3 regions of the Blautia sp. St.27G3 genome follow, and region 1 is predicted to be linked to each of the others. Evidence: predicted binding sites of a transcription regulator. Region 1 holds the regulator's gene; each other region holds the start of a gene.
What was found. Region 1 encodes Rex, which represses fermentation and respiration genes when NADH is low (regulators of the CRP and FNR family bind a similar motif). Its sites were predicted from a motif close to ATTGTTAANTANTTAACAAT; they were not measured.
Positions count from the first base shown of each region.

Region 2: a site for Rex is predicted at 5,757-5,776, ahead of pckA (phosphoenolpyruvate carboxykinase (ATP)). Genes of this name have one in related genera too.
Region 3: a site for Rex is predicted at 2,059-2,078, ahead of AC6I2O_RS10895 (DUF8180 domain-containing protein). Genes of this name have one in related genera too.

Region 1 covers NZ_BAAGFO010000002.1:52,839-62,380, reverse strand. The annotation lists gene alr (alanine racemase) at 1-250, opposite strand, end outside; gene AC6I2O_RS09850 (NAD(P)H-hydrate dehydratase) at 369-1,889, opposite strand; gene AC6I2O_RS09845 (redox-sensing transcriptional repressor Rex) at 2,169-2,804, opposite strand; gene AC6I2O_RS09840 (ABC transporter ATP-binding protein) at 2,944-4,857, shown strand; gene AC6I2O_RS09835 (response regulator) at 4,957-7,527, opposite strand; gene AC6I2O_RS09830 (helix-turn-helix domain-containing protein) at 7,946-8,221, opposite strand; gene AC6I2O_RS09825 (DNA adenine methylase) at 8,295-9,053, opposite strand.
Region 2 covers NZ_BAAGFO010000001.1:1,442,567-1,453,855, forward strand. The annotation lists gene AC6I2O_RS06655 (nucleoside hydrolase) at 1-67, opposite strand, end outside; gene AC6I2O_RS06660 (nucleoside hydrolase) at 168-1,325, opposite strand; gene AC6I2O_RS06665 (ribokinase) at 1,554-2,450, opposite strand; tRNA gene AC6I2O_RS06670 (tRNA-Gln) at 2,635-2,706, opposite strand; gene AC6I2O_RS06675 (nicotinate phosphoribosyltransferase) at 2,842-4,308, shown strand; gene spoVT (stage V sporulation protein T) at 4,445-4,993, shown strand; gene AC6I2O_RS06685 (trimeric intracellular cation channel family protein) at 5,009-5,653, opposite strand; gene pckA (phosphoenolpyruvate carboxykinase (ATP)) at 5,958-7,562, shown strand; tRNA gene AC6I2O_RS06695 (tRNA-Thr) at 7,702-7,774, opposite strand; gene AC6I2O_RS06700 (GNAT family acetyltransferase) at 7,851-8,111, opposite strand; gene AC6I2O_RS06705 (helicase-related protein) at 8,200-10,137, opposite strand; gene AC6I2O_RS06710 (TatD family hydrolase) at 10,134-11,090, opposite strand.
Region 3 covers NZ_BAAGFO010000002.1:260,476-271,764, reverse strand. The annotation lists gene der (ribosome biogenesis GTPase Der) at 1-197, shown strand, start outside; gene plsY (glycerol-3-phosphate 1-O-acyltransferase PlsY) at 203-856, shown strand; gene AC6I2O_RS10900 (NAD(P)H-dependent glycerol-3-phosphate dehydrogenase) at 856-1,866, shown strand; gene AC6I2O_RS10895 (DUF8180 domain-containing protein) at 2,102-2,506, shown strand; gene AC6I2O_RS10890 (CooT family nickel-binding protein) at 2,570-2,755, shown strand; gene AC6I2O_RS10885 (ATP-binding protein) at 2,796-3,566, shown strand; gene cooS (anaerobic carbon-monoxide dehydrogenase catalytic subunit) at 3,621-5,513, shown strand; gene AC6I2O_RS10875 (ATP-binding protein) at 5,549-6,322, shown strand; gene acsB (acetyl-CoA decarbonylase/synthase complex subunit alpha/beta) at 6,374-8,515, shown strand; gene acsD (acetyl-CoA decarbonylase/synthase complex subunit delta) at 8,889-9,830, shown strand; gene acsC (acetyl-CoA decarbonylase/synthase complex subunit gamma) at 9,860-11,209, shown strand; gene acsE (carbon monoxide dehydrogenase/acetyl-CoA synthase methytransferase subunit) at 11,247-11,289, shown strand, end outside.

The DNA.
Region 1 (9,542 bases):
CAAAGGTATAGCCCAAAATCAGCACCGGTTTTTTAATTCCGGCCTCTCTTAATTCCCTGGCCTCCGAGACAGCCGCCACTGCAAATCCCCAAATATAGTCATACGCCTCCGTCATCTGCGCAATCGGAACCGCGCCATGCCCATACCCGTCCGTCTTTATGACTGCCACCATCTGCGTGTCCTGCCTCAGATTTTTTTTCATATTGCTGAAATTCTCCGCAATTGCATCCATGTGGATATATGCGGTCATCCTTCCGTGTTTTTCCATACCCTGCCCTGGCCTTTCTGTTCCTGTTTCCGGTATTCTGTCCGTTCTGTGTTTTTATCCCTGTTCTTTATTTTTGTATTTCTGGCAATTTAATATTCCTTCACAGCTCTGCCTTCTCCGCCGTCACATCTGCTGCCTTTAATACCACACCGACCTCCTCTGCAATATCTCCGGCAAGCATACCGTACGCACTAGATTTCCTGCGCGCTTCATCTCCCGCAAGGCCATGCAAATATACGCCCACAGATGCCGCCTCAAACGGTGACATTCCCTGTGAAAGCAACCCCAAAACAATTCCGGTCAGTACATCCCCCGAACCCCCGGTCGCCATGCCGCTGTTTCCGGATGTATTCACATATATGCTTGCCCCATCCGACACAACTGTTCTCGCATCTTTCAGGGCACAGATCACCTTGTATTCTTTTGCAAATTCGCAAACTGTATTTACAATATCCTTCAGAAATTCTTCTTTATTCATACCGATCAGCCGTTCCATTTCGCCGACATGCGGCGTCAGAATAACCGGCGAACGCACCTTTTTCAGAATCTCTGTCTCTTTTGCCAGAAGGTTCAGCCCATCGGCGTCAATCACCAGAGGCTTATCATACTGTGTAAGAACATGTGTCAGTATTTCTCTCTGTATCTCTCCCGTACCAACCCCCGGACCAATCCCAGCCACATCCGACCATGCAAGCGCTGCCATCAGCTCCTGCTCTGGAAAAGAATCTCCTTCCCATACAGTTACAATCGCCTCCGGCAGATACGTCTGAATCACCTGGCGGTTACTTTCCGGGGTAAATACTCTGACAAGGCCACATCCCGTCCGATACGCTGCCCGCGCGGCAAGACATGCAGCACCGCTCATTCCTTTGCTTCCCGCGATCAGAAGTACCTTCCCGTACGACCCTTTATTGGAATAAGGTCTTCGCTTTGGAATGTATGACAGATCTTCCTTTGTATAAGTAAAAACATTGGATGGATTTTCTTCTCCCGTAAAATACTGTGCCGATATCCCAATATCACGACAGACAATTTTGCCGCAATAAGAAGCGCCCGGATATAACAACTGCCCCATTTTGCGGTAAGCAAACGTTACCGTCAAATCAGCCCGAACTGCCGTTCCCAAAACCTGTCCGGTATCGGCAGAAACACCCGAAGGAATATCCACTGCCACAACATGAGACGACTGCCGATTGATCCACTCAATCAGCTCTAGATACGGTCCTTCTATGTTTCGGGAAAGTCCAATGCCAAAAATGGCATCTACTATAGTAGTATATTCACGCATGTGTAAATTGGTGCTGATTTTTATTCCACAATTTTCACAAATTTTCTTCTGAATTCTTGCTTCTTCTGACAAAGCCTCTTCTTTTCCGACAAAAACTACCGTAACGTCCACACTGCGCTGTACAAGCAGCCTCGCAACAGCAAACCCATCCCCACCATTGTTCCCGGCTCCGCATACGACTAAAACCTGTCCTTCCAGATATCCCTCCCGCTCCATCTCCTCCGTCGCACACAACGCAGCCCGCTCCATCAAAACAAGCGCAGGAATTCCGAGTTGCTGTATGGTACCACTGTCGTATTTTTTCATTTGCAATGCATTCACCAGAAATTCCATAATAAGTCCCTTCTTAACATCTATATATACAAAAACCTGTATACTTCACGGCACGAGAAGTATAAACTGCCCCCGTCCATGCTATACAGGCCCTAAACGCCAAAGGCCTTTTCAAGCCTCTCCGCTCACTATATATTTATGATTGATTCGAAACACAATTTCAAAATCAGAACCATGATAAAATATACAAAATAGGGGACTTGTTTGCCTCGAAACCCCGTTTTTGCGCGTTTTATCATGCTCCGTCCGTTTCAGTGACCTCTCGCTCTCACAAATCGCTTATCGTTTTTCTGCATGTGTCAGCTTATAAGAAAGCTGCATCAGGCTCTCTGATAAATGGACATTCTCCACAACGACATCCTTTGGTAGATGAAGATCCGTATGCGCAAAATTCCAGATCGCTTTCACACCGTTTTCAACCAGCATTGGAGCTACCGACTCTGCCCCGCTTTTGGGAAGCGTAAGCGCGGCAATCTGAATCTGATTTTCTTCTATAAACTCCGGAAGCTCTTCTATCATGCGGATTTCAATGCCACGAACTGACACTCCGCGCAGTCTGGAATTTACGTCGAAAATACCTTTTACCAGAAAACCCCGCTTTTCAAATTTGACATAGTTAGCCAAAGCCTGTCCCAGATTTCCGGCTCCTATGATAACCATATTGTACGTCTTGTCAAGACCAAGAATCTTTCCAATCTCACTGTGAAGATATTTTACATTGTATCCGTACCCCTGCTGGCCAAATCCTCCAAAATTATTCAAATCCTGACGAATCTGTGAAGCAGTCACATTCATCATATCACTCAGTTCATTCGATGAAATGCGTTCAACCTTTGCCTCCAGAAGATCACCAAGATACCGATAATACCGCGGCAACCGTTTCACTACTACTTTTGAGATTCCATGTTCGTCCACTTTTTACGCCTCTTTCATCTTTTACATATAGAGTTATTATACTAAACCATGAATTTTATGTCAATCAAGTATCCAAATATTGTCTTTTTTTCAATTTTCGTTATAATAAAAAGAGATTCTATATATAAGGAGTAAACTTATGATACTTTCATGTCAGAATATAACAAAAGCCTTCGGTACAGATGTGATTATTTCCGGCGGCTCTTTCCATATCGAGGAACACGAAAAAGTCGCTGTTGTAGGAATCAATGGTGCTGGCAAGACAACTCTTTTGCGGATGATCATCGGCGAATTTGAACCGGACAGCGGCACGGTGGCACTCTCACGTGGAAAAACGATCGGCTATCTGGCACAGCATCAGGACGTAAACAGCACTGCCACGATCTATGAGGAACTTCTCTCGGTAAAACAGGACGTTCTTAGAATGGAGCAGCGTCTGCGCGCCATGGAGCAGGAAATGAAACATCTTTCTGGTACTGAGCTGGAAGCGCTTATGGAACAATACAACCGCATTTCTATGGAATTTGAACATCAAAACGGCTATGCGCTGCAAAGTGAAGTAACTGGTGTCCTCAAAGGTCTTGGTTTTCTGGAAGAAGATTTTTCCAAACAGATCTGCACGCTCTCCGGCGGGCAGAAAACACGGGTAGCTCTTGGACGGTTACTTTTATCCAAACCGGATCTCCTGCTTTTGGACGAGCCGATCAACCACCTGGATCTGACCTCTATTGCATGGCTGGAGACGTATCTTCTGAACTACAGCGGCGCTGTACTCATCGTCGCACACGACCGCTATTTCCTGAACAAGGTAGTCTCGAAAGTCATCGAACTGGACAATGGCCGTATCACCTCCTTTTCCGGAAATTATACGGATTATGCTGAAAAAAAGGCACAGCTTCGTGAAACAGCGTGGAAGGCCTACCTCAACCAACAGCAAGAAATCAAACACCAGGAAGCGGTCATCGCCAAATTGAAATCTTTTAATCGTGAGAAATCAATCAAACGCGCCGAGAGCCGTGAAAAAATGCTTGAAAAAATCGAAGTGCTTGAAAAGCCGGTGGAAATCCGCGCAGATATGCATCTTCATTTTTCCCCTCAGATCACAAGCGGAAACGACGTACTCAAGGTAGAACATCTTGCCAAATCCTTTCCGGGGAACCTGCTTTTCTCTGATTTGAATTTTACGATCAGCCGCGGTGAAAAAGTCGCAATTATCGGTGATAATGGTACAGGTAAAACCACGATCCTGAAAATTTTAAACGAACTGGAAGCAGCCGATGCCGGCGCTTTCACACTGGGAAGCCGCGTACATATCGGCTATTACGATCAGGAACATCAGCTTCTCCATATGGATAAAACGCTTGTCGAAGAAATCTCTGACGTTTATCCGGACATGACAGGAACAGAAATCCGCAACATTCTGGCTGCTTTTCTGTTCACCGGTGATGATGTGTTCAAACGTATTCATGATCTGAGCGGCGGAGAACGCGGACGTCTTGCTCTGGCAAAACTCATGCTCTCAAAATCAAACTTCCTGATTCTCGATGAGCCGACAAACCATCTGGATATTACCTCAAAGGAAATCCTTGAGGAAGCCATACGTAATTATTCCGGAACGGTCCTGTACGTATCCCATGACCGATACTTTATCAATCAGACTGCCTCCCGTATCCTCGAACTGAAAAATCAGACTGTGATCAATTATATCGGCAATTATGATTATTATCTGGAAAAAGCGGAGGAACTGACAAAAGTATACGCCCCGACGCCTTCCAATCCTGGAAGTCAGCAACCAGATACAGCCTCTTCGCGCGAAAGCTGGGCACGCCAGAAAGAAGAACAGGCCAAAGAACGCAAACGCCAGAACGAACTGAAAAAAACAGAAGACCAGATTGCTTCTTTAGAAAAACGAAGTGCAGAAATCGACACATTAATGTCCAAAGAAGAAATTTTTACCGACATGGCTAAATGCCTTGAATTGAGCAATGAAAAAGCCTCAGTTGTGGAAAAACTTGATATGCTGTATGAAAAATGGGCGGAATTGTCTGAATAAATACTATTTTTCATTTCAGCTCCTTCTGCCATCAATCAAATGGGACGGTCACATCAGGAATACATTTTTCCGGGTGTGACCGTCCCATTTTAAAATTTTTTAATTCAGATGCTTTTTTAACAGGCGGGCAATCTCGCCGATATCAATAGGCTTGGCGACATGCGCATTCATGCCACAATCCAGACAATGCTGAATATCCTCTGAAAAAGCGTCTGCTGTCATCGCAATAATCGGAATCGTAGAAGCATCGGAACGCTTCAATCCCCTGATTGCTATTGTGGCTTCATAACCGGTCATGACTGGCATCCGGATATCCATAAGGACTGCATCATAGTATCCTACTTTTGACGCCTGGAATTTCTCTAAGCAGATCTGCCCGTTTTCTGCCCATTCAAGCTCCAGTCCAAGATCAGACAACAGTTCGCTGGCAATTTCCCAGTTAAGATCATTATCCTCAGCCAGGAGGATACGCCGTCCTTTCAGAGCACTATCCTGTTCCGGTACATCATCCTGTGACGACTCAAGCCCTGTCACAAACGGACGCAGTCCATAAAACAACGTGGACTTAAACAACGGCTTTGAGATAAATCCACTGATCCCGGCTTCGCGCGCCTCTGTCTCAAACTCACTCCAGTCGTAAGCTGAAATCAGAATAATCGGAATCTCTTCGCCAAGTCTTTGCCGGATCTCTTTTGCCACCTGAATACCATCCATGCCAGGCAATTTCCAGTCAAGTAAAATAATCTGATACTCTTCCCTCTTCTGATGATGCGTTGTTATCATTTTTATTGCGCTTTCACCGCTCAATGTCCAATCCGCATTGATCCCAATTGATTTTAACGCATCCACAGCAGTCTGACATAACAATTCATCATCATCCACCACAAGCATATTCCAGGCCGGAAGTACCATATCCTCTTCCACAATCTGTGCTTTTTCAAAATCAAGAATGACATGGAACTCTGTGCCCTTGCCAAGCTCGCTTCGTATCTCGATCTTCCCTTGCATTGCATCTACGATATACTTTGTGATCGCCATTCCAAGACCAGCGCCCTCTGTCTTGTGGATTCTGGCGCCATCCGCACGGCTGTAGGAGTCATATATTTTGTTCAGGAACTCCTGAGACATTCCGATTCCATTATCCTTGACTCTGATATGAATTCTGACGTAATCCTCGCCTTTGGGGGACTCCTCTTCTATCATACATAATTCAATTGCCCCGCCCTCCGGCGTATATTTTGTCGCATTCGACAAAAGATTGAGCAATATCTGATTCAGACGCACACTGTCACAATAGACGTTTTCAGTCACAATATTTTCAATATGTACGTCAAAACTTTGTTTCTTGGCCTTTACCTGTGACTGCACAATGCTGACAAGCCCTTCCACAACCTCACGCAGGGAAACCTGATCCATCGTGAGTGTCATTTTACCGCTTTCTATTTTTGACATATCCAGTACATCATTGATCAGCCCCAGCAGATGCTTACTCGACATTGCAATTTTTTTCAGACAGCTATATACCTGTTCCTGGTCATCTATATGGGACACTGCTATCGCAGTCATACCTACAATCGCATTCATCGGTGTGCGGATATCATGGCTCATATTAGAAAGAAATTCACTTTTTGCCTTCGATGCCTCGACAGCAGTCTGTCTGGCCTCCTCAAGCTCCTGAAGCTGCTGACGCGTCAGTGCAAAATACCGGATAAAAATCAGGATCAACAAAACAAGTATTGCGCCGCACGCTGCCAGAGTCACCACCATACGCTGAACACTTAAGCCGTTCACAGCCTCATCCAGCTCACTGTATGGCATCACCATAATCAGATACCACTCTGAGAAGGGCAACGGTGTTCCATAAACCTGCCTCAGCCCTTCTTCCAAGGATATAATAGAGGAATAGGCAGTTCCCTCCTCCGCCGCAGACGCAAGCCCTTCCAGATAATCTGCCAGCGTCTTCTCAGAACTATCCGTGCCATCATGCGACAAAGTAATTCCAAAATGCTCCAACAGCTCTGTATTGGAATTACTGATCACAAAACTTCCGTCTCTTCTTAATATATGGCAGTACAGCAAAGACTCTTCATCCTCCAAAGAAAGTGTGTCGCTGATATACTTTTTCGGAACAGCTGCCACCACTGCGGTACTCATTTCTCCATTTTTCATAGGATACTCAGCTGAAACTCCAAAAAGCACCACCTCATTGCCCGAGGAATCGTATCCAAGCGCAACTCTTTTCTCTCCTCTGTTCAGAGCATCCAGGAAAGGTTCCGGGTTAAGCGCCTGAATCGACTCCCCATAGAGCGTATCAAAGGTACCATCCTCAGAACACATAGCCAGATAATCAAAATCTCTGACCTGCGCTCTGTAAATCAGCTCCTCATACAGCTTTTCTGCATTGGCATCATCTTCCAGCTGCACAACCTCCACCAGACCCTCTACCTGTCGAAATCTCAATTCTATCGTCGTCTCAAAATGCTTGCACAGCTCTTCACCCATTCCGGTCATATACAACTCACCGACCTCATGAATCGTCTGCGCACTTCTATTGTTCATAAACAAAGCCAGAAAACCAAAGACAATGGAGCTAAATAGCACCAGCCCGATAAAACTGGCCGTCAGAAAACGGGTTGTCTTGTTTCTTATCTTTATATGGTTATGCTCCATCCGTGCTTTATCCCTCCTGAATTTCACGTATTATCCGACACGAAACCACTGTGTATTTTAACATATCAGCAGGCATATGGTCAAGACTTATGATTGCTTTCAGAACTTCAGCACCTTTCAGCCCCCCCTCCCGACTTTAAAAAAACAAAGCTTTGTCCGAAATATTTTCGTCGTATTTTCCGTCCGACACGTTCCATGCATTTTTTCCATCATACGCTTTGTGTTTACCAGGCCAATATTCGTGCTGTCCTCTTTCCTCTCCAGCTGTCTGATTTGATTTTCAAATGTAGCCGCCCAAAATTTTTGTCAAAAATATTCAGAATAAGTGTCAAAAAAGTTCTATTAAAATTTAGTGTGATTTTGACATTTATTCTGATTACAAATATCCTTTCCAAATCGGAGAATGGGCGGTGATTTCTCACCGCCCATTCTCTGTCCTCTTCCGATTTCCATGCTCTTCAATTATCAGATGCTTACCCGTCTTTGGCATTCTATTCGGTACCACTTCTATCAAATCACTAACAGAGCATCCTAACACTTCACATATCCGATCAATGTGTTCCACCCGTAGACTAACCACAATTTCATGGTACCACTCATTAATGGTATTGGGTCGTATTCCAGTCAGTTCTGATAATTGTCGCTGAGACATGCGGCGTTCGCCAAGAAGTTTTGATAAATGAATCCTAACCATAATAATGCCCCTGATAGATACTATCATAATTCGTTGCATTATTATTTATTTTGATATTTTATAACGAATAACGTTATACAAAATTTTTAATAATAAGTTCCCTATATCGCGGCTTTACTTCTTTCTGTACAAGATTATTCATCCTATCCACTTCAATAATCGTATAGTCTTTGTAAAGTTCTCTAATATAGTTACAATCATTATATGACAAAATAAACTTACCATTGATTTTATCTAATGCCGCTTTTAGTCTCTCATGGTCTTCTGGCATGAATCTATCAGGATAATATTTCTCGGTTTCATAATATGGTGGATCAAGATAAAATAATGCGTCTTTTTTATCATAATTTTTGAGTATTTTTTGAAAATCGAGATTTTCAATAATCACTTTATTCAATCTCTTAGCAACTTCATTTAAATACTCTTTTGCCTTTTCCATATTTCGTGAACGCATTCCAAATGAACGCAGGTCTGTACCAAAGCTCTCTTTAATCAGAACAAAAAACCTTGCTGCCTTTTGAATATCTGTCATACCTCTAATTTCGATCTGCTCTCTTGCATCAAAAAATTGTTCTCTTGATATGAATATGTACTGTAACTCTTCCTGAACAGCTTCTGGATGATATTTAATGCAACGAAACAGATTAATAAGATTCCCATTGACATCATTATATACTTCCATATTGGCATGGCTGTCAGAATAAAAAAGCACCCACCCAGCACCTCCAAAAACTTCTATATACCGATTATATATCCCAGGTTCAGGGAATTGCTCGACAATCTTCTTCCTAAGTGCTTTTTTCCCTCCAATCCAACTCATAAAACTATCCATAATTACATTCCTTCTTTCATAATAATGTGGGGCATTATTATAGAAAGTAATATGTTTACAAAACACGAAGATTGCAATTAAACAGGTAGATATATTAAGTATATCTGTTACGACCAAAGAGTCCGCTGGTACGCTTGGTGGATATTACGCGTTGGCTGATATCAGTAAAAATGCAATCGCTCAAAGCGCAAAAATTATTATACCTTTGGGAGGGTGCCGAGCAGATAACATAGGCGGTTACGCAGCTGTTGCATCCCCATATCTTAGCACTGGCGCTGGATTGGCCTGCAAGTTATGGGCGGTCAACTCAGCATCTGCCGATACGTATTTAATGTCATTTGTGTGCTTGTCATGACAAACACGCATATGATAAAAATCGTCAGGCAGGACGAGATGATTACCTGTACTATTCCATCGAGTGTTATTTGTCCCCTAAAGTCAAAGGTAGGATAGCTATTATTTTATCTGCCCCGCCAGGTCAGCAATATA
Region 2 (11,289 bases), on a different contig from region 1:
TTGCCGGTGCAAGCATTGTTCCCATCATGCCTGCTATCAGAGCCAATGATAATACTTTCTTTCTCATAAGATTCTTTCACCTTTTCTTTCTTTATATAATATAGCCGCGACCGCTTTCGCCGCCGCGACAATATTTCGTAACTTAAATTAGTAATTGTATGTTTGAATTACTGTACGTCTTTTGTGAGAATGTCTACGTAGTAATTCCAGAACGCTTCTCTGTCGATATCAAATACTACGTCAACTTTCTGTACGCCGTACGGCATTCCTGTACCTGCTTCAACGTCACGGTTACGTGATGTCCACCAGCTTGTGGATCTTCCGTAGTTCGGGCCGTAAGTAGTATCTACTGTCAGGTAACGCTCCTGAACGTCTGTTGCGATTTCCGGATGCATCCAGATAGCTGCTGTAATAGCATCCCATACGTAGCTGCTTGCTTCCGGGTTGTCCTCGAAACGCTGTTTCTGACCTTCTACGATCAGGTTAGAGATTGCATTGCCCTGATTTTCAACAAGTCTGTCGTAAATGTCTTTGGTATAGAATACTGCTTCTGCTACATCGTTCGGAACGGCGATCTGGCTCTTCCACGGAGATTCCAGACAAATTCTGATACCTTCCGGATCGTAATACCAGTTGAACTCTGCCGCTGAACTGGAGTTTCCAGGAATATCAACTGCACCGCCCATGTAGATAACACCTGCTGCATCCTCTACGATTGTCGGGTCTTTGCGAACTGCGAGCGCCATATTTGTACCAGCTCCGATTACAAAGATTGTAACTTCGCCCGGATATTTATGTACCTGCTCAATGATGAAGTCAACTGCGTGCTCATCCTGTACTTCTGTCTCTGCATAGCCATATTTCGGCTCTGACGGCAGATTCTTGTAGTCTGTCGGACGCTCGTTTACGTCACAGAAATAGCTTGTGTCCCAATCCCAGTAAGCACCTGCGTACTCCGGCATACCCCAGATCTTGCTCTCTGCGTCAAGATTGCGGAATCCCATCAGCGGCACATCGCATCCCAGGTATACCGGAATATCTTCACGGCCGATCAGCTCCAGCTGACGAAGTGCTGCGGTTGCTCCGGATGCACACCAGGAGTTTCCTCCTACTGTTGTAATTCCAAGGAAATCACAGTTACCAAGTGAATCTTCCTGTGCAAGCATAAACATAACGATTGCATCGTCATTCAAATATCCCATATCTGTATCAAGAATCGCACGTTTCACTGCCGGTTCTGCTGCCTCTGATGCGGATACTGCTGCCGGAGCTGCCATTGTAAGTGCCATACCTGCCGCGAGAGCCATTGCTACTAATTTCTTCATTATTGCTGCCTCCTTGTTAATTGCATATTGTTTTTGCCTTGGTCCGAATGTTTCTGCAATCGTGTTTTGGCGCCTTCCATACTGTCACAGAACATCCTGCCCCTGCGTTTTCATGTGACTTTATTATCTACTTTTTCCTGTAATAAGTCTGTGACACAAGTCACTTTTGTTGGATTTTTTTCAAGTCATTGTACAGCACTATTCAATTCTTCGGTGAAATGCACAATTTTAGCAAGCTACACTCTCTGTATCGTCTTTCACTTCTTCCATAGCCGGAATGGACGGCGCAGCCCCTGCACGGGACACTGCAATCGAAGAAGCCTTTGCCGCAAGCCGCAGCGCATCCTGCATGCTCTTGCCTGCAATCACTGATGCAAGGAAAAAGCCGGTAAATGTATCTCCTGCTGCCGTTGTGTCCACGACATCCACTTTATAAATCTCCTGACATACCTTCTGCTTGCCGTCAAAAAATACAGAACCATTTTCTCCCAGCGTAAGTACGAATTTCGCTTTCGGAAAACGTTCTGCCAGACATGTCAGTATCTCATCCGCTTCTGTTCGGCCGGTAAACTGTCCTCCTTCAATCTCATTCAGAATAAACCAGTCGATCTTGGTCAAATCACACGCATCCAACTTACTATCAAACGGAGACGGATTCAGTACGATCTTCATACCGCGCTCATACGCCTTTTCAATCACATAATCCAACAAATTAATCTCATTCTGCAGAACAATGTAATCTCCCTCTTCAAACTGTCCCAGCACTTCGTCAATATATTCTCTGGTCTGCATCTGGTTTGTTCCGCCATAGAGAATAATACAGTTCTGTCCGTTTTTGTCCGTTTGAATAATCGCATGTCCACCCTTTGCCGGAAGCTTCTTTATATAAGAAGTATCCACTCCGTACTGCCGACAAATATCCAGAAGGAAATCCCCTTCCTCTCCAATCAAGCCTGCGTGATACACTGGAATCCCTGCCCTTGCAAGCGCAATGGACTGATTCAGCCCTTTTCCACCACTAAAAGTCTCCGACTTTGATGAAAGGATTGTCTCTCCACCCTCTACGATATGGTCTACTGTATAAACATAATCGATATTCAATGAACCAAAATTTAATACCTTCATCTTCCGCCTCCTTACACAAAAAAAAGAATCTTTACAGTATCTTACCGTAAAGATCCTCAATATGCTGTGATTTTCATCACACTACGATATGAATTTTATCTTTTCTCTTCTACAGATCAGTTTCAGCACCGCATCTTTTTGCTCAGGGCACAAAAAAAAGAGTATCCACTCGGATACTCTTTAGCAGGGCTACAAGGATTCGAACCTTGAAATGACGGAGTCAGAGTCCGTTGCCTTACCGTTTGGCGATAGCCCTTTGTTCAACGCAAGAAGAATTATAACTCATGTTTTTGATTAATGCAAGTACTTTTTTTATTTTTTTTAATTTTTTTCTTCCATACCGCGAAAAATGTGATATAGTCATAAAAAACAGAGAAAAGGAGTGTTCCTGATGAGTACTTTGAACCTTACCCTGCTGACTGACTTATACGAGCTTACCATGATGCAAGGATATTTTGAAAGCCAGTCCTCGGAAGTCGTAGTCTTCGACGCATTTTACCGGAAAAATCCCTGTGGCAACGGATATGCGATTGTTGCAGGATTGGAGCAGGTGATTGATTATATCAAAAACCTTCGCTTCTCCGACGAAGATATTTCCTATTTAAAAAGCCTCGGTATTTTCCATGACGAGTTTCTGAATTATCTGAAAAATTTTCGTTTTGAAGGAAGCATCTATGCAATCCCGGAAGGTTCTATTGCCTTTCCGCATGAACCGCTTTTGAAAGTAGTTGCCCCGATTATGCAGGCACAGCTGGTAGAAACAGCAATTCTCACTATTCTGAATCACCAGAGCCTGATTGCCACAAAGACAGATCGTATTGTCCGTGCCGCGCGTGGAGACGGTATTATGGAATTTGGTCTCCGCCGGGCCCAGGGGCCGGATGCCGGTGTTTATGGAGCCAGAGCCGCAATGATCGCAGGATGCATCGGCACCTCGAACGTCCTGGCCGGACAACTCTTTGATGTCCCTGTAAAAGGAACACATGCACACAGCTGGATTATGAGCTTCCCGGATGAATATACTGCATTTAAAAAATACGCACAGCTTTATCCGAATGCCTGTACTTTGCTCGTTGACACTTACGATACGCTCCGTTCCGGAGTTCCGAATGCAATCCGAGTTTTCCGCGAAATGCGCGAAGCAGGCATTGAGCTGAAAAACTACGGAATCCGCCTCGACAGCGGCGACCTGGCCTACATGTCCAAAAAGGCACGCCGCCTTCTCGACGAAGCCGGTTTTGAGGATGCCATTATTTCCGCATCAAGCGACCTTGACGAATATCTGATTGACAGTTTAAAAACACAGGGCGCTGCCATTACTTCCTGGGGAGTCGGTACCAATATGATCACCTCCAAGGATTGTCCGGCGTTCGGCGGCGTCTACAAACTGGCGGCTGTTCTGGATGAGAAGACCGGAGAATTTACTCCAAAGATCAAGCTGTCTGAAAACACAGAAAAAATTACAAATCCAGGCAACAAAAAAATCTTTCGTATTTACGATAAAGAAACCGGAAAAATCCGCGCCGATCTGATTTGTCTGGAGGACGAACAGTTCGACACATCGGAAGATATGATTATTTTTGATCCGCTTGAAACCTGGAAAAAAACGAAAATCAAGGCCGGAACCTATACTTTAAGAGAGATGCTTGTCCCGATTTTCCTGAATGGCGAATGTGTCTATACTTCTCCTTCTGTCATGGAAATCCGCGATTACTGTACAAAGGAAAAAGAGACACTCTGGGACGAAACCAAACGCTTTGCAAATCCGCACAAGGTTTACGTTGACCTTTCCGACAAGCTCTTTAAAATCAAAAGCGACCTGTTGGAACAGATGGGGCGGAAATCCCTGTCTCTGTAGCTTTTGAACCCTGCAGAGGACATACTTTTTAAATTTCAGGCCTGCATTCAGAAAAATCCGGTATAAAATGCCTCCCTTTACAGATACTAGTACCATAAAAAGAAAACTACCAGTAAAGATAAATGGAGGAATTTTTATGAAAGCCACTGGAATTGTTAGAAGAATTGACGATTTGGGACGCGTGGTGATCCCAAAGGAAATACGCAGAACCCTTCGCATCCGTGAAAGTGACCCGCTGGAAATTTTCACAGATCGCGAAGGTGAGATTATATTAAAAAAATATTCTCCGATCGGAGAGCTCGGAAGTTTTGCAAAAGAATACGCCGAAGCGCTTGCTTCCGCCTCCGGTCACAGCGTATATATCACGGACCGCGATCAGGTTATCGCAGCAGCCGGCGGCATCCGCAAGGAAACGGTTGGCACACCAGTTACCGGCCAGCTCGAGGCAGTCATGAACGAACGCGAACACGTACTTGCAAACCAGACTTCCAAAACACATGTAAAAATCACAAGCGAAGACATGGACGATGAGATGCCCCAGGTCATCAGCCCGATTCTCTGCGAAGGAGACGTGATCGGGTCTGTGATCCTGCGAAGCAAAGATACCTCCCGCAAAATGGGAGAAACCGAACAGGTGCTGGCAAAATGTGCCGCCGGTTTTATGGGACGGCAAATGGAACAATAATGCACCAGATGACGGCTATCTGATCCGCGGCAGATTCCACCGGTAATGCGCTGCCAGAAAGCGGATCAGCATCACAGCCGCCGCACCCATCAGCATACACGAAAGTCCGCCAAGATACGGAAGAAGCGCTACATAAAACAAGGCGCCTGTCAAAGATGCCACAGCATAAACATGTTTCACAAAAATGTAAGGCGTATTGCCCGCAAGTACATCCCGTATTACTCCGCCTCCCACTCCCGTCATTACTCCCACAAAAATCAACAGAAACCGATCGCCCCCATACCCTGCCGTAATCGCCGTATGGACTCCTACCACCGTAAAAATTCCAAGACCGATCGTATCCCCTGTCAGCAAAAGCAGTTCCCGCGTTCTTCCGTATTTTCCTGATCCCCCCTCTGTCCTTACATACAAAAAAAGAAACAGAATTGTTGATGTAAGCACAGCAGTCAAGGCATACTGCGGATTCTGGAACATGACCGGCGGATTAATTCCCAGAATCAGATCCCGGATCAGACCTCCGCCCACGGCGGTTGTGACACCAAGCACATTTACGCCAAACAAGTCCATCCTTCGCTGAATCCCTGTCATCGCCCCTGATGCTGCAAACGCTACCGTACCTATGATTTCCATTGCAAAAACGATCATATCCGAATAAACCATCGTTCTTCCTCTCTAAAATCAGCCTTCCCTTTTTCGTATCATTTTATAACGCATATTTTCCACTGTCAAATCTTTCAATAATCAGCCTGTATGGGTCCAAAAGATTGTTAAATTATTATCTTTTTTCAAAAAACTGAAGAATTTTTATTGATTTTATTTTTTTATTATGTATACTATGAAACAGGGGAAGCGGTAACCTCGCTTCCATAGCAAATAAGATACGTAAGTCCTGCGTTTTTGCATCTGCAGGCAGTTATCGTCGAGCAACTACACACTATTTTTTCGAAAAAGGAGATTATGAAAAATGGCAGAGATCAATTTAAGCAAGTATGGTATCAGCGGAACCACTGAAATCGTACGTAACCCTTCTTATGAAATGCTGTTCGAGGAAGAAACCAGACCGGAACTGGAAGGTTTTGAGAAAGGTCAGGAAAGTGAACTTGGCGCTGTCAACGTAATGACTGGTATCTACACAGGCCGTTCACCGAAAGACAAATTCATCGTAATGGATGACAATTCTAAGGATACCGTATGGTGGACCTCTGACGAATACAAGAATGATAATCATCCGGCTTCACAGGAATGCTGGGATGCTGTAAAAGAAATCGCTCTCAAAGAACTCTCCAATAAGAGACTGTTCGTTGTTGACGCATTCTGTGGCGCAAACAAAGACACACGTATGGCAATCCGTTTCATCGTGGAAGTTGCTTGGCAGGCTCACTTCATTAAAAACATGTTCATCCAGCCGACTGACGAAGAGCTTGAAAACTTCGAGCCGGACTTCGTTGTTTACAACGCTTCCAAGGCAAAAGTAGAAAACTACAAAGAACTTGGCCTGAATTCCGAGACAGCTGTAGTCTTCAACATCACAAGCCGTGAGCAGGTTATCATCAATACATGGTACGGCGGAGAAATGAAAAAAGGTATGTTCTCCATGATGAACTACTATCTGCCGCTGAAGGGCATCGCTTCCATGCACTGCTCTGCAAATACAGATATGAACGGTGAAAATACAGCGATCTTCTTCGGTCTCTCCGGAACAGGTAAAACAACTCTGTCCACAGATCCGAAGCGTCTCCTGATCGGTGATGACGAGCACGGCTGGGATGACAACGGCGTATTCAACTTCGAAGGTGGCTGCTACGCAAAAGTTATCAATCTTGACAAAGAGTCTGAGCCGGACATCTACAATGCAATCAAGCGCAACGCTCTTCTTGAGAACGTAACACTGGATGCAGAAGGCAAGATCGACTTCAACGACAAGAGCGTTACAGAGAATACTCGTGTATCCTACCCGATCGACCATATCCAGAATATTGTTCGTCCGGTATCCGCTGCACCGGCAGCTAAGAACGTAATCTTCCTGTCCGCAGATGCTTTCGGCGTACTTCCGCCAGTATCTATTCTGACTCCGGAGCAGACACAGTACTACTTCCTGTCAGGTTTCACAGCTAAGCTTGCTGGTACAGAGCGTGGAATCACAGAGCCGACACCGACCTTCTCCGCTTGCTTCGGACAGGCATTCCTTGAGCTGCATCCGACAAAATACGGCGAAGAGCTTGTTAAGAAGATGGAACAGAACGGTGCAAAGGCATACCTTGTAAATACCGGATGGAACGGTACAGGCAAGCGTATCACCATCAAAGATACTCGTGGTATCATTGATGCAATCCTGAACGGCGATATCCTGAACGCTCCGACAAAGAAGATTCCGTACTTCAACTTTGAAGTTCCGACAGAGCTTCCGGGCGTAGATACAGGTATTCTTGATCCGCGCGACACATATGCTGACGCTTCCGAGTGGGAGACAAAGGCAAAAGATCTGGCTCAGAGATTCATTAAGAACTTTGCAAAATATGAAGGCAACGACGCTGGAAAAGCACTTGTTTCCGCTGGTCCGCAGTTATAATCAGAAACTCTGAAAGTTTTGGATCATTTATATCCATAAAAATTATTAAAAAAGGAGGTTTTCGCACTCATTCAATTTCGTGCGAAAGCCTCCTTTTTCCTAGCAAACGAAAAAGCCCTGGAAACCAGGGCTCTCTCAGAGCTGATGACGGGAATCGGACCCGTGACCTCCTCACTACCAATGAGGTGCGCTACCGACTGTGCCACATCAGCATAACTGTTCGTTACGGTTTATAATTTTACCACACCTCCTTGCAACTGTCAAGGAAATCTTGTACATTTCACAGACCTAATCTGAAAAATTCTCCTTATATTTCTGATTGAGCCACGCCACTGCCTGCTCGATCCCTTCATCAGACAAATCAAAATACTCTGATTGTTTCTGCTCCTCCGGCGTAGCTTCCCAGCAGTATGGTTCTGGATAAACCGAAGCGCACAACTTCTCCTCCTCTTTGCACAGCCTGTAACGCATATCTCCAAAGGAACCGCAAAAGCACTCTTTTTTGACGAGTGCAAGCGTAAACATTCCTTTTAAAGAAATTTCCTCCATTTCCATCAGCCTCCCAAGTTCAGCTTTATATGATCTTATACCGCGTCTCCCACGCTCTTCCCTACTGTTGTCCCGGTAACTCTGCCACTCATTCCGGCAACTGCGAACAGGCCTGACAGGTCCGATATGGATAACCAAGCGGAAGCGGCTTTGCGCAGTACTGGCATCTTGCAATATAATTTGCCTTTCCTTTTGTCAGATAACGCATGATACTGGCTTCTGTTTTCTCCCGCTCCTGCCGCAGCCACTTTTCATCCACAATCTTGCCCATACGATGGGAAAACTGATAGTACAAATCCAGCTGCTTGTAATACGTCTCATACTTCAATATACCGCCCCGGTCCCGCCGGTCAAGCTTTGGCCGCTCTAACGAGACATCTGCGGAATAGTTCTGACAATAATCAAGCCACAAACCAACGACACGTCGATCTTTGATATCAATCGGACAGGTAATCATCCGATAAAGAATCCGTTTGTTTTCAAATCCTTCAATCCGCGCCCTCACCTTGCACGCACGTTCATAGAGGAACAATGCCTCCTCCACATTTTCTTTTTCAAATGGTTTGGAGGGTTCTACCGAATGCCATACCTTTAAAATTTCATTCAAAGGCTCATCAAGGTCGAGAAGTACCTGAGGAAAACCAAGATTTACCCTTGTAAGCGGAAGCTCTTCATCCTCGAATTTCTCACGGATCTCATGCAGCATCTCCTCCCCCATTGCATTGACATAGCCTGTATCATAAATACCAAAACGCCCTGCGCGCCCGGAAATCTGCCGGATTTCTGACGTACACAGCGGTCTCCGGCCTGTGCCGTCGAACTTGTCTGCCTGCAAAAAAACGATCCTGCGAACCGGGAGATTCAGCCCCATGCCAATCGCATCCGTAGAAACAACTACCTCTGTCCGCTTGCTCGTAAACAAATGCATCTGACGGCGCCGTATTTCCGGCGGCAGGCTTCCGTAAATCACGCTGGCACTGATTCCGCGTTCCTCCAGACGTCCTGCGACATCCAGCACTGACTTTTTGGAAAATACAATCAGTGCATCTCCTCTGCGGACATCTTCCGGAAAATCAAAGGCCAGATCTTCAAAAACAAGCGACGTTTTGCGCTCGTACCGATGCGCCTCCCACGTATCACCGGTCAGCTCGATCAGATGTTTCAACACCCCTTCTGCCGCAGGGCTCGTACAGACATGAATTTCACGCGCTTTCACGCCAAGTATGGCCTTTGTCCAGGAATGTCCCCGGTCTGTATCAGCCATAAGCTGCGCCTCATCAATCACCACAATATCATACAGCTCATCATAGTCCGCCATCTCAATGGTTGAAGCGACCACGCGGCTGTCCGGCTCTTCAATGCATTCCTGTCCTGTCAGCATGGTGCACGGAACACCGTATTCCTTCATCTTTTCATAGACTTCCAGCGCCAGCAACCGCAATGGCCCCAGATAGGCGCCCCGTCCTGCCGTTTTCAGGCGTTCCAGAGCCCGGAACGTCTTTCCGCTGTTCGTCGGACCAATGTGCAGAACAAAATGTCGCCGCATCTCAAGAACTTCCGAAAATTCCAGTTCAGGGCGCGCCGGAACTAGATCCAGAATTTTGTTCGTAAGCTGATGCTGCCGATAAAAGGGGTACAGCGAAAACAGCGACTTTGCACAGATTTTTCCAGGCATCTGTCTGCGCAGAAATGCAAAAAATTCTCCGTCTATTCCCTCTCTTTGCTCCGGAAGCAAAAAAGCGACGTCAAGCTGTACTAGCTTTGGTATCATCTGCTGTTTTACCAACTCAAGCACAGCCTCCTGATGCTTCCGGTAAGCGTAAACCGCTATATTTTTAATCTGTTTATGGTAATCTTCCAGCACGGCGCTGTTCACCCGCGAAGGTCTGGCACTTTTCAGAGTTCTGTTCAGCCGTTCCACCCTGCCTGGAAAATCGATGTAATTTACCGCTTTTTTCTGCCGTCTTTTCATCTGCTGTTCATACTGCGAAACATAAAACTGAACCATTTTCTTTGTCTGTATCATAATCTCATCCGTGCCTCGCTCTGCAATTCCTCTTCCAGTCCCTTTTCGCTTTTCCCGAGAAACTTTATCAGATTTTTCCACATTCTTTCGCGAAGCTCATCTCCCTGCATTTTTTTCACAGCTGCAATACAATCTATATTTCTATCCAGAACCTTCTGTATTTCCTGAAATTCTGCATCTTCCTGTCCGTTTGCCCATGCAATGGCGGAAACGCCATCCGTTTCCACAAACAGACGGTTCACGGGAATCTCCCAGAGCATATATTGATACAATTCCCGACCGGCCCGTTCGCCGGACCATACAGAGAGACCTGAATTTTCTGCATCCTCCAAGCCATTTACAAGCCGTTTTTCTTCTCCTGCTACACTCCCGGCAAGATCTGGTCCCAGGGTAAAATAACAATCCTGTTCCAAAAACTTCTCTAAACTCTTCAAATCTCCGGAATACCAGTGCACACACACCGGCTCCGGAAACCCCTGAAGCATATCTGAAATTTCAGCTTCCATTCCCTTGGTATGCAAGATCACCGGTTTTTTCAGATCTGCTGCAATCTGCAGCTGACGCTCCAAAACCGCCCTTTGAACAGAAAGCGGAATCTCGCACCAGACACAGTCCATCCCTATTTCGCCCACCGCATCACACATCCGATACGCATCTTCCAGATCCCGTTGTTCGACTGCCATATACTGTTCCGCATACCAGGGATGAATCCCGAAACTGAAAAGCAGCGATTCACTGCGTGCAAACTGCCTCATAAATTTCCATTCCCATGGCGTTCCACTGCTCAAAAAGGTAATCACACCCATCTCACGGCGCAGCGTAATTTCCCATTCCGCCATTGTACGCAGCATGTTTTCATCTGTTGTCTTTCCGTTTCTATCGGCCATACAAAACAGATGCGCATGCATATCCAGCAAACGCATCCGCCTGTCCAGTTTCCATTCTGATGTCATTTTCCACTGTTTTCCTTTATGTGAATTTACATATTAATTATAATACAATTCCCTATCCCCCACAAGAGCAGATTCCTTCAAAACATATAAGAAATTATAATCCGAAAACTTGCAATTGAAAACCTCTGTCTTTGATGCTATACTCTTCTTCATCTGGGAAGATTTTCCTGTTTTTTACCTGTTACTACAGGGAAAACTC
Region 3 (11,289 bases), 210 kb from region 1:
CGGATAAGGGCAAGCGTCTGAAGCTGTTTTATATTACACAGGTCTCCGTCAAGCCGCCGACATTTGTGATTTTTGTCAATGACAAGGAGCTAATGCATTTTTCATATACCAGGTATTTGGAAAACAAGATCCGGGATACGTTCGGATTTAAGGGAACATCGCTCAAATTTATCATTCGGGAACGAAAGGACAAGTAAAACTGATGGAACGCTTGATCTGTCTGGCAGTCGGGTACGTATTCGGACTGTTCCAGACGAGTTATATCTATGGCCGTCTGCACGGAATTGATATCCGTAAGCATGGAAGTGGAAACGCTGGGACGACTAATATGCTGCGTACGCTCGGAACGAAGGCGGGCGCAATTACGCTGCTTGGCGATGCGCTGAAGTGTGTAGCGGCAGTATGGGTGATTCGTTTGATTTTCCATGCCACTCATGCAGACATGCTTCCGCTTTTGTCTTTCTATACAGCGGCGGGTGTGATTTTTGGACACAATTTCCCTTTTTATCTGAATTTTCGAGGCGGAAAAGGGATTGCGGCAACAGCAGGACTTATTTTGTCCCTGAACTGGTATCTGACGCTGTTTGGATTTTTGACATTTGCGCTTACGCTGCTCTTGACGCACTATGTTTCCCTTGGCTCACTACTGGTATACGTCGGATTTATGATTGAGCTGGTTATTATGGGACAGCGGGGCGAATTTGGGATGGTGCAGAATTATCTGAATGAAATGTACGCAGTCGGTGCGGTACTGACGGTGCTTGCTTTCTGGATGCACCGCTCCAATATCCAGCGTCTGTGGCATCATGAGGAACGGAAAACATATCTTTTTAAAAAGAAAAATAGGGTAAAGTGATGGCGAAATTAGGTGTGATCGGAGCGGGAAGCTGGGGAACCGCGCTCGCAATTCTTTTAAATGAAAATGGAAATGAAGTGACGTTGTGGTCTCACCGCGAAACAGAGGCGGAGCAGATTCGCAGTACGCGTCAGGTTTCCAAGCTGCCAAAGGTCCGGCTTCCGGAAGCGATTCAGGTGACGTCAGATCTGGAGGCAGCGTCTGCACAAAAGGATATTTTGATTCTTGTGGTTCCCTCGCACTGTGTGCGGGAAACGGCAAAGAAAATGAGCAGTTATGTTGAGGCTGGAACTGTGATTGTCAGCGCTTCTAAAGGAATTGAGGAGAGCACACTGGCGAGCATGACGGATATCGTTTCGGAACTCATTCCGCAATCAGAGGCAGCTGTTCTGTCTGGTCCGAGCCATGCGGAGGAGGTGGCCAAGGGACTGCCAACGACATGCGTGGTGGGAGCGAGATGTGAAAAGACAGCCCGGTATCTTCAGCAGATTTTTATGAGTCCAGTTTTCCGTGTTTATATCAGTCCGGACATGCTTGGCATTGAGCTTGGCGGAGCGCTGAAAAATGTGATCGCTTTGGCTGCCGGTATTGCGGATGGCATGGGATATGGAGACAATGCAAAGGCGGCGCTGATTACGCGTGGCATGGTAGAGATTGAACGGCTTGGCGTCAGGATGGGCGGAAAGCCGGAAACCTTTTTCGGCCTGACTGGGATTGGGGATTTGATCGTGACCTGTGCCAGCATGCACAGCCGCAATCGCAGAGCCGGTATTCTGATCGGACAGGGGTATACGATGGAAGAAGCCATGAAAGAGGTAAATATGGTGGTGGAAGGCGTCTATTCTGCCAAATCTGCAATACTTCTTTCACGGAAATATGGAGTGGAACTTCCGATAATCGAACAGGTAAACAAGATGCTGTTTGAAGGTAAAAATCCAAAAGAAGCAGTCTCAGATCTGATGCTGCGCGACAATAAGCAGGAGAATCCCCTGCTTCCATGGGAGATATAAAGAGAATACAACAGGTGTATGAAAGCATTGTGACAAAAAACGCCGCGGAGTAAATGAGGGCTCATTTTTCCGCGGCGTTTTTGTGAAAAGTGAAAAACTGGAAAGGGAAAGTTCTAAAAAAAATACACGACGGTTGTTGTGAATGACAACAAGATATGGTATAATACCACCAAATGTCGTAGAATGACTAGACATGTGAAAAAAATAACAAACTTTTCCAGAAAGGAGAATACGCATGCATTTGATTCATGATGAAAATGGAAATCTGTGTGTGCACAGTCATGACCACGAGCATGTTCACACGCATACTTATGAGCATACTCATACGCACAGTCATGAGCATGGCCATGAGGATGAGCACGATCATGAGCACAGTCATACACACAGCGGCTGTGAGAGCGGTTGCAGTGGTTGTGGCGGTCATACGCATGAGGAGCCGCAGGGGGATAAGCTTGTGGCATTGCTGGATTATATGCTGAAGCATAACGAGCACCATGCGGCAGAGCTTGACCAGGTGGCTGAGAAGCTGCGCAGTGCAGGAAAGGGAGCAGCAGCAGACCAGCTGCGCAAAGCAGTTGATGAGTTTCAGAAGGGCAATCTGTATTTAAACCTTGCTCTTTCGCTGGTAAAAGAGAGCTAGAGCATTAAGCTTGTGCTGACAAAGCAATAGCGGGAATTCAAATCCGATATGGGAGGTGGACGCATGTGTCTGTCAACTGCATATAAATCAAATGAACCTGACAGTATTATCATGGAATATGTCAGCCGGATTGACATCGACGGAAAACAGGTTACGCTTACAGATGTGATGGGAGACCGCAAAACGGTCGAAGGTACGGTTGTGATGGTAGATCTGACCGGAGGAGTCGTAAAGATTCAATGTGATTAGCAACATGGATTTAATATTGATATAATAAGGAGGCAACAACATGGCGCAGGTAATAGCGATTGCAGGAAAGGGCGGAGTTGGAAAAACAACGCTTTCCGGTATGCTGATCCAGTATATGGGCCGGATGGGGAAACGCCCGATTTTGGCAGTGGATGCAGATGCGAACTCCAATCTGAACGAGGTACTTGGCGTGGAAGTAGAAATGACACTCGGCGAAGTGCGTGAGCAGATTGAACGCGCGGAGGACAGCGTGAAAAATCCGATTCCGGCCGGTGTATCAAAGGCAGATTATACGGAAATCATGTTCCAGCGCTGCCTTGCGGAGGATGATGATTTTGATCTCCTTGTGATGGGAAGGACCCAGGGCAAGGGATGCTACTGTTATGTAAATGGATTGCTTCAGGCGCAGATGCAAAGGCTGCTTCCGAATTATAAATTTATGGTTGTGGATAATGAGGCAGGTATGGAGCATATCAGCCGCGGGATTCTTCCGAAGGTTGACACGCTGATTCTGGTCAGCGACTGTTCCAGACGCGGCGTGCAGGCGGCAGGAAGGATTGCACAGCTTGCAAAAGATTGTAATCTGAATCCCAAAACCATGGGGCTGATTGTAAACCGCGCACCAGGCGGCGTACTGAATCAGGGCACATTAGAGGAAATCGAAAATCAGGGGCTGACGCTTCTCGGCGTTGTACCCCATGATGACCAGGTGTACGAGTATGACTGTGATGGCAAACCGACAGTTACACTGCCGGAGGATTCACCAGTGCGCCTGGCGCTGGGAGAGATTGTAAACAAGCTTTCCCTGTAAATACAGAAACACAGAGATACACCCATTTTATTTAAATATTCAAGGAGGTTTATAATGGGAGATTTTAAATTAACAACGGTGGAAGAGTTTGAAGCGGCTACCGAACGACTTCTGGAAACCGGAAAAAAGGTTGGAGCTGATGCATGGCAGTATCGTGTAAAAAATCAGACGCCGCACTGTAAGTTTGGCGAGCAGGGTATCTGCTGTAGAATCTGTTCTATGGGACCATGCCGTATCACACCGAAGGCTCCGAGAGGAATCTGTGGTTGTGACGCTCATGGTATCGTTGGACGTAACTATCTGAAATTTACGGCAGGCGGAGCTGCGACGCACTCTGACCATGGTCGTGAGATCTGCCATACTCTGTACTGTGCAGATCCGAATGGCGCATACAAGGTAAAAGATCCTGAGAAGCTGGTTCGCATCGCAAAAGAATGGGGTGTTGAGACAGAAGGCAAGGATATCTATGATCTGGCTCATGAGATGGCATACAAGGGACTGGAAGAATACGGAAAGGTATTCGGTTTCCAGAACTTCATGAATCGTCTTCCGGAGCATACACAGGAAATTTGGAAGAGAGAAGAAGTTGCTCCGCGTGCGATTGACCGTGAGGTTTCCTGTTCCTTACATATGTCCCATATGGGATGTTCTTCCAAGCCGGAAGCATTGATTCGTCAGTCTCTGCGTGCAGGTCTTGCTGATGGATGGGGCGGTTCCATGGCTGGTACGGAGTTCTCTGACGTACTGTTCGGTACTCCGAAGCCAATCGACACAGAAGCAAACCTTGGCGTTATGGTAGCAGAGAATGTCAATATCGTTGTACACGGACACGATCCGTCACTTTCTGAGATGATCTGTGAGTTTGCAGATGATCCGGAAATGATCGCATATGCGAAAGAAATGGGCGCAAAGGGCATCACTGTTTCTGGTGTATGCTGTACTTCAAACGAAGTAGCAATGCGTCGTGGTATTCCGATGGCAGGTAACTTCCTGCAGCAGGAGAATGTTGTACTGACAGGTGCCTGCGAGGCGATCGTTGTTGACGTACAGTGTATTTTCCCGGCACTCGGACCTCTTTCTAAGTGCTTCCATACAAAATTCGTCACAACTTCTCCGATTGCACAGATGCCGGATTCTGAATATATCCGTTTTTCAGCAGAGACGGCTGCTGAAAATGCAAAGTCTATCGTAAAGATGGCGATTGAAAACTTCAAGAACAGAAAGCCGGAGCTTGTACATATTCCGGATATGAAACAGAAAGCTACAGTTGGTTACTCGGTAGAGGCGATTGTTAAGACGCTTGACGGCGTTACAAATTCACAGGTAGACGTGACAGGTACGACAAAGCCGCTCATCGAGTGTATTACCTCCGGCGTTATCCGTGGTGCAGTTGCTATGGTAGGATGTAACAATCCGAAGATTCGTCCGGATACCGCTCACATTGAGCTGATGAAGAAGCTGATCGCAAACGACATTATCGTGGTTGCTTCCGGATGTTCCGCACAGGCAGCGGCAAAAGCAGGTCTTATGGATAAGAGAGCAAAAGATCTCTGCGGCGCAGGTCTGAAGAGGGTATGTGAGCTGGCAGACATTCCGCCGGTACTTCACATGGGTTCCTGTGTTGATATCAGCCGTATGATGGTTCTGGTTGCTACGCTGGCAAAGGATTCCGGACTGAATATTTCTCAGCTTCCGGTTGTTGGCTGTGCTCCGGAGTGGATGTCTGAGAAGGCCGTATCCATCGGTAACTACGTAGTAGGTACAGGTATTGATACCTTCCTTGGCGTTGACCCGTATGTAAGCGGTTCTGATCAGGTGGCAGGTCTTCTGACAAATGGTATCAGAGACTGGGTAGAGGCTGCTTATACAGTTGAGACAGATATTGAAAAGCTTGTTGACAAGATGATTGAGAGAATCGAAGAGAAGCGTGAAGCGATCGGAATCTAATCATCAGTCCGGGCGGATTATGAGGTGACGAAAACATGAAGATTGCTGTTACCGGGAAAGGCGGGGTGGGAAAAACCACCTTTGCTGCGACCCTGGCAAGATTATACGCGGAGGAAGGACGTCAGGTTCTTGCCGCGGATGTGGACCCGGATGCAAATCTGGGACTGGCCCTTGGATTTTCAGAAGAAGAGCTTGCGCAGATTGTACCGATTACCAAAATGCGCAAACTGATCGAGGAAAGGACCGGAGCGACACAGGGAAACCAGTTCTACAGTCTGAATCCGAAAGTGAGTGATATTCCGGATACTTATGGAAAGGTATTCGGCGGAGTGAGACTTCTTGTGCTCGGAACGGTAGATACAGCCGGAAGCGGGTGTGTTTGTCCGGAGCATGTGATGCTGAAAAGGATTATCAATAATCTGGTGCTCCATCGGAAGGACGTGGTAATTCTTGATATGGAGGCCGGACTTGAGCATCTGGGACGCGGCACGACCAGCGGAATGGATCAGTTTGTTGTTGTGATCGAACCTGGAGCCAGAAGTATTCAGACGTACCGCAATGTAAAACGTCTGGCCAGTGAGCTTGGCGTAAAGCAGGTACGTGTGGTGGCCAATAAGGTTCGGGATGAAAAAGACGAAGAATTTGTCCGTTCCAGGATTCCAGCGGAAGATTTGCTCGGTTTTGTCCATTACAATACAGAAGTAATAGACGCAGACCGAAACGGCGCTTCTCCGTATGATTACAGTAAATCTGCTGTGGAGGAAATCAGGCGGATCAAGGAACTGATCGACAAAGCAGAGGAAAACTGACAGCAGTCTGTGTTGAGATTATAACTTTAAAAGTTTAGTGGAGGTAGAACAGTGACTTTATTTGATGTTGTTTTTAGCGGAAACGATACGGTATACGGGTTGACAGAGTCAGCCATCAATGACGCGATTGAGAAATACGGCGCTGACAAGCCGGTTGCATTTCCGGATACCGCATACAGCCTGCCGTGCTACTATGGCGTGACAGGAACCAAGGTTGGAAATCTTGGTGAATTAAAAGAGGCTCTTGGCGTAGTAAAAACGCTTATGACAAGACAGAAGAGACTGAATGATGCATTCATGTCCGGTGTTGCCACAGCTCTTTGCGCAGAGTTTATCGAAGTATTGAAATATATGGACGGCGCTACACCGTATGCAGAGCCGTGCTATGGACACCTTGGCGATGCAATCATCCGTGAACTTGGTGTACCGCTTGTAACAGGCGATATTCCTGGCGTAGCAGTTATCCTTGGCTCAGCTCCGAGCGCTGAGGAAGGTGTTGCTCTTATAAAGAGCTATCAGGCACAGGGTATCCTGGTTACTCTGGTTGGCGGAATCATTGACCAGTGTGAAGAGATGGGTTACAAGACAGGTGCAAATGTACGTGTCATTCCGCTTGGTAAGGATGTAACATCTGTAATCCATGTAGTATCTGTTGCAGTAAGAGCAGCGCTTATCTTTGGTAATATTCAGGGCGGCGATGCAGCTGGTCTGATGGAGTATACCTTTAAACGTGTACCGGCATTCGTAAACGCATTCGCTCCGCTTGATCCGGTTATCGTAGCTTGCGGCGCAGGTGCAATCGCACTTGGCTTCCCGGTAGTGACAAATGATGTTGCAACTGCAGAAGCAGTGAACGTAAGGGTTCCGAAGAGCCTGATCGTACAGCCGGATGTTTCTAAATTCAATGCAACCTCTCTTGAAGCAAGAGACATTAAGATCAAGATTACAAATATTGATATCCCGGTAGCATTTGCATCCGCATTTGAGGGTGAAATCATCCGCCGTGGCGATATGCAGGTAGAGTTTGACGGTTCCAGAGTAGACTGCTGTGAGCTGGTTCGCACCTGCGAGGCTTCTGAGGTTGAAGATCACAAGATTGAAGTAATCGGACCGGATCTCGATGAGATGCCGGAAGGAAGCAAGCAGAGCATTGCTTACGTGGTAGAAGTAGCTGGAAAGACGATGCAGTCTGACTTTGAGCCGGTATTTGAGCGTAAATTCCATTCTTATCTGAACTGTGTAGAGGGTATGATGCACACCGGACAGCGTGATATGATCCGTATCCGTATCAGCAAAGACACCTTCAACGCAGGCTTCCGTGCAAAGCACATCGGTGAAGTGCTTTACGCAAAGGTAAAGAGCGAGTTCGCAGCCGTTGTTGATAAGTGTCAGGTGAAGATCTACACAGATCCGGCTGAGTGTACAAAGATCCGTCATGAGGTTGCAATGCCGATGTTCGACAAGCGTGACGAGCGTCTGACTACTCTGACTGACGAGTCCGTAGATGTTTACTACAGCTGTATCATGTGCCAGGCATTCTCCCCGAGCCACGTATGTGTGGTTACTCCGGAAAGACTTGGACTTTGCGGTGCCGTTTCATGGCTGGATGCAAAGGCAACCAACGAGCTCGATCCGCAGGGACCGTGCCAGGTTATTACAAAAGAACGAGTGATTGACGAGAGAATCGGTGAATACGAAGACGTTAATGAGGCAGTTCAGAAGTTCTCCCAGGGTGCCCTTGAGGATGTATCTCTGTACTCCATCATCGAGAAGCCGATGACCTCCTGCGGATGCTTCGAGTGTATCTGTGGTATTGAGCCGCTTTCCAACGGCGTATGTATTGCAAACCGTGAGTACGCAGGTATGACTCCGATCGGTATGACCTTCCCGGAACTCGCTTCCATGACAGGCGGCGGTGTTCAGACACCTGGTTTCATGGGACATGGAAAGCATTTCATTGCTTCCAAGAAGTTCATGAAAGCTGAGGGTGGTATTGAGCGTATCGTATGGATGCCGAAGGATCTGAAAGAACAGGTTGCAGAGAGATTGAACGCTACGGCAAAAGAGCTGTACGGAATCGACAACTTTACTGATATGATCGGTGACGAGACTGTAGCAGAAGATCCGGAGACATTGCTTGAGTTCCTGACAGAGAAGGGCCATCCGGCACTCTCCATGGAACCGATGATGTAAAGAATCAAAATCGGCGACGCCGATTTTAGGGGATTTGCGAAGCAAATCACCGTATGATGTCCGCAGTACAGGATGTCATTTATGACATTCTGTACAAGGGCAGCATGATTCTTTAACGAAGAAAAATGCCATGCATTTTTCTGAGTCTGAAATGAGAAATAGCGTGAATCATTTAACGGAAAAATGCTGTGCATTTTTCTGAGTCTGAAAGTGATAAACGAAGTGAATCATTTAGACTGAAATTTATTATGTGCGGTAGTCCGGATGCTATCTCATCCGAATTTTAAAATATATCTTGAAGAGAATACTGCGATGCAGCGCTGTTTTGCGGCTTCGCTGTGTCGGTATGTAAACACAAGGAGGTAAAAAAGAAATGCCGTTTACTGCAAAATCAGGAAAGTTTAATGCAAAAATTAATACCGTAGAAATCGGTACCGGCGATAAAGCGATCAAAATGGGCGGAGAAAATGTTCTTCCGTTTTACACATTTGACGATGCAATTGAAAACGCGCCGAAGGTAGGTATCGAAATTACGGATGGTGGTGTGGCAGCTGAGCCGGAATGCATTCAGAAATGCTACGAAGGTTGTGAGTCTGTTGTTGACATGGCAAAAAAGGCTGCTTCTTTTGAGGGTGTTGATTTCCTCAGCGTTCGTTTAGAGGGCGGAGACCCGAACGGACAGAACAAACCGACGGAAGAGCTGATTCAGCTTGTAAAGGATATCGCAGACGCTGTTGATGTTCCGCTTGTAATCTGTGGTTCCAAAAACGTAGAAAAAGATTCTGAGCTTCTAGACAAGGCAGCAGCAGCGCTGGAGGGCAGAAATGCTCTTATTCTGGCAGCAAAAGAAGAGAACTACAAGACCATCGGCGCTTCAGCAGGTCTGGCTTACAAGCAGGTTGTCGGCGCTGAGTCAGCCGTTGACATTAACCTTGCAAAGCAGCTGAACGTACTGCTTACTCAGCTTGGCGTTGACGGAAAGAATGTTGTAATGAATATTGGTACAGCAGCCGCTGGTTATGGTTTTGAATACGTAGTGTCCACGATGGACCGTATCAAAGCAGCAGCACTTCAGCAGGGTGACGTAACACTTCAGATGCCGATCATCACTCCGGTAGCTTCAGAGGTATGGGGCGTAAAAGAAGCGATGGCTTCTGAGGCCGACATGCCGGAATGGGGATGCCAGGAAGAGCGTGGAATTGATATGGAAATCGAAACTGCAGCAGCAGTTCTTGCTTCCGGTTCCAATGCTGTTATTCTGAGACATCCGGAATCAGTTAAGACGATTAAGACACTGGTTTCAGAATTAGTATAGATAAGTGAAGCATAAGGAGGAAAATCAAAATGGCATTAAAAGGTCTTGATATTTTTAAATTGTCACCGAAGAAAAACTGTAAAGAGTGCGGCAGCCCGACATGTATGGCATTTTCTATGAAGGTTGCGCAGGGCGCAGTATCTGTGGATGCCTGCCCTTATTTCTCAGAGGATGCAAAAGCTCAGCTGAACGAGGCTACTGCACCGCCAATGAAGACAATCAAGGTTGGCGCAGGAGACAGCGAGATGGTTCTTGGCGGAGAAACTGTTCTGTTCCGTCATGAAAAAACATTTGTTAATAAAACAAGATATGCCGTTTCCCTTTGCAACTGCATGGATGATGCGGCAATCGAAGCAAAACTGGCTGAGATTCCGAAGGTAGATTACGAGCGTATCGGCGAGCGTATGTTCGTTGAAATGGTATATGTGAATTACTGTGCAGACGCAGGAAAAGAAAAATACCTTGATCTCGTAAAGAAAGCAGAGGGACTTGGACGTGTACTGATTCTTGGATGTACAGATCCGGATGTTGCAAAAGAAGCGCTTGAGCTTGTAAAAGCAGGAAAGCCGGTTCTGAACGGAGCAAATGCATCCAACTATGAGGCAATGAGCGCAGTGGCTACTGCCGCAGGCGTTGTACTTGGCGTACAGGGCGCAGATGCCAATGAACTGTATGATACCGTTGCTGCACTTGAAAAGCTTGGCAACAAAAATCTGTTGATTGACTGTGGCGTAAATTCTGTAAAAGAAGCGTATGCAATTGCAGTACAGTTCCGTAAAGCAGCAATCAAGGACAGCGACCGTACTTGCGGTTATCCGTCTATCGTGCGTGTGGATCAGCTTGCAAAGGGCAACGCTCATCTTCAGGCAGCACTTGTTTCTCTGTTCACAATGAAGTATGGTTCCATTGTTGTACTGGAGCAGATGACTTATGCAGAGGCACTTCCGCTTTATGGTCTGAGACAGAATGTATTTACAGATCCGCAGAAGCCGATGAAGGTAGAGCCGGGTATTTATCCGCTGAATGGCGCAGACGAGAATTCCATCTGTGTAACGACGGTAGACTTTGCTCTTACATACTTCGTGGTATCTGGCGAGCTGGAGCGTTCCGGTGTACCGCTTAACCTGATCATCAATGATGCGGGCGGACTTTCCGTACTGACATCCTGGGCGGCAGGCAAGTTCTCAGCAGGTTCCATCGCAAAATTCTTCCAGGAGCAGGATATCGAGGGCAAACTTAAGAGCAGAAAGCTTATCATTCCGGGTAAGGTTGCTGTACTGAAGGGCGAACTGGAAGCAAAACTTCCGGGATGGGAGATCATCATCGCTCCGAAAGAGGCAGTTCAGCTCGTGAAATTTATGAAGGATATTACAGCGTAAGTAAACTGGTGAATAAAAAATTTAAGGAGATAAAACCATGGCAAAATTTGTTACGATTGGTGAAAGACTTTCAACCACAG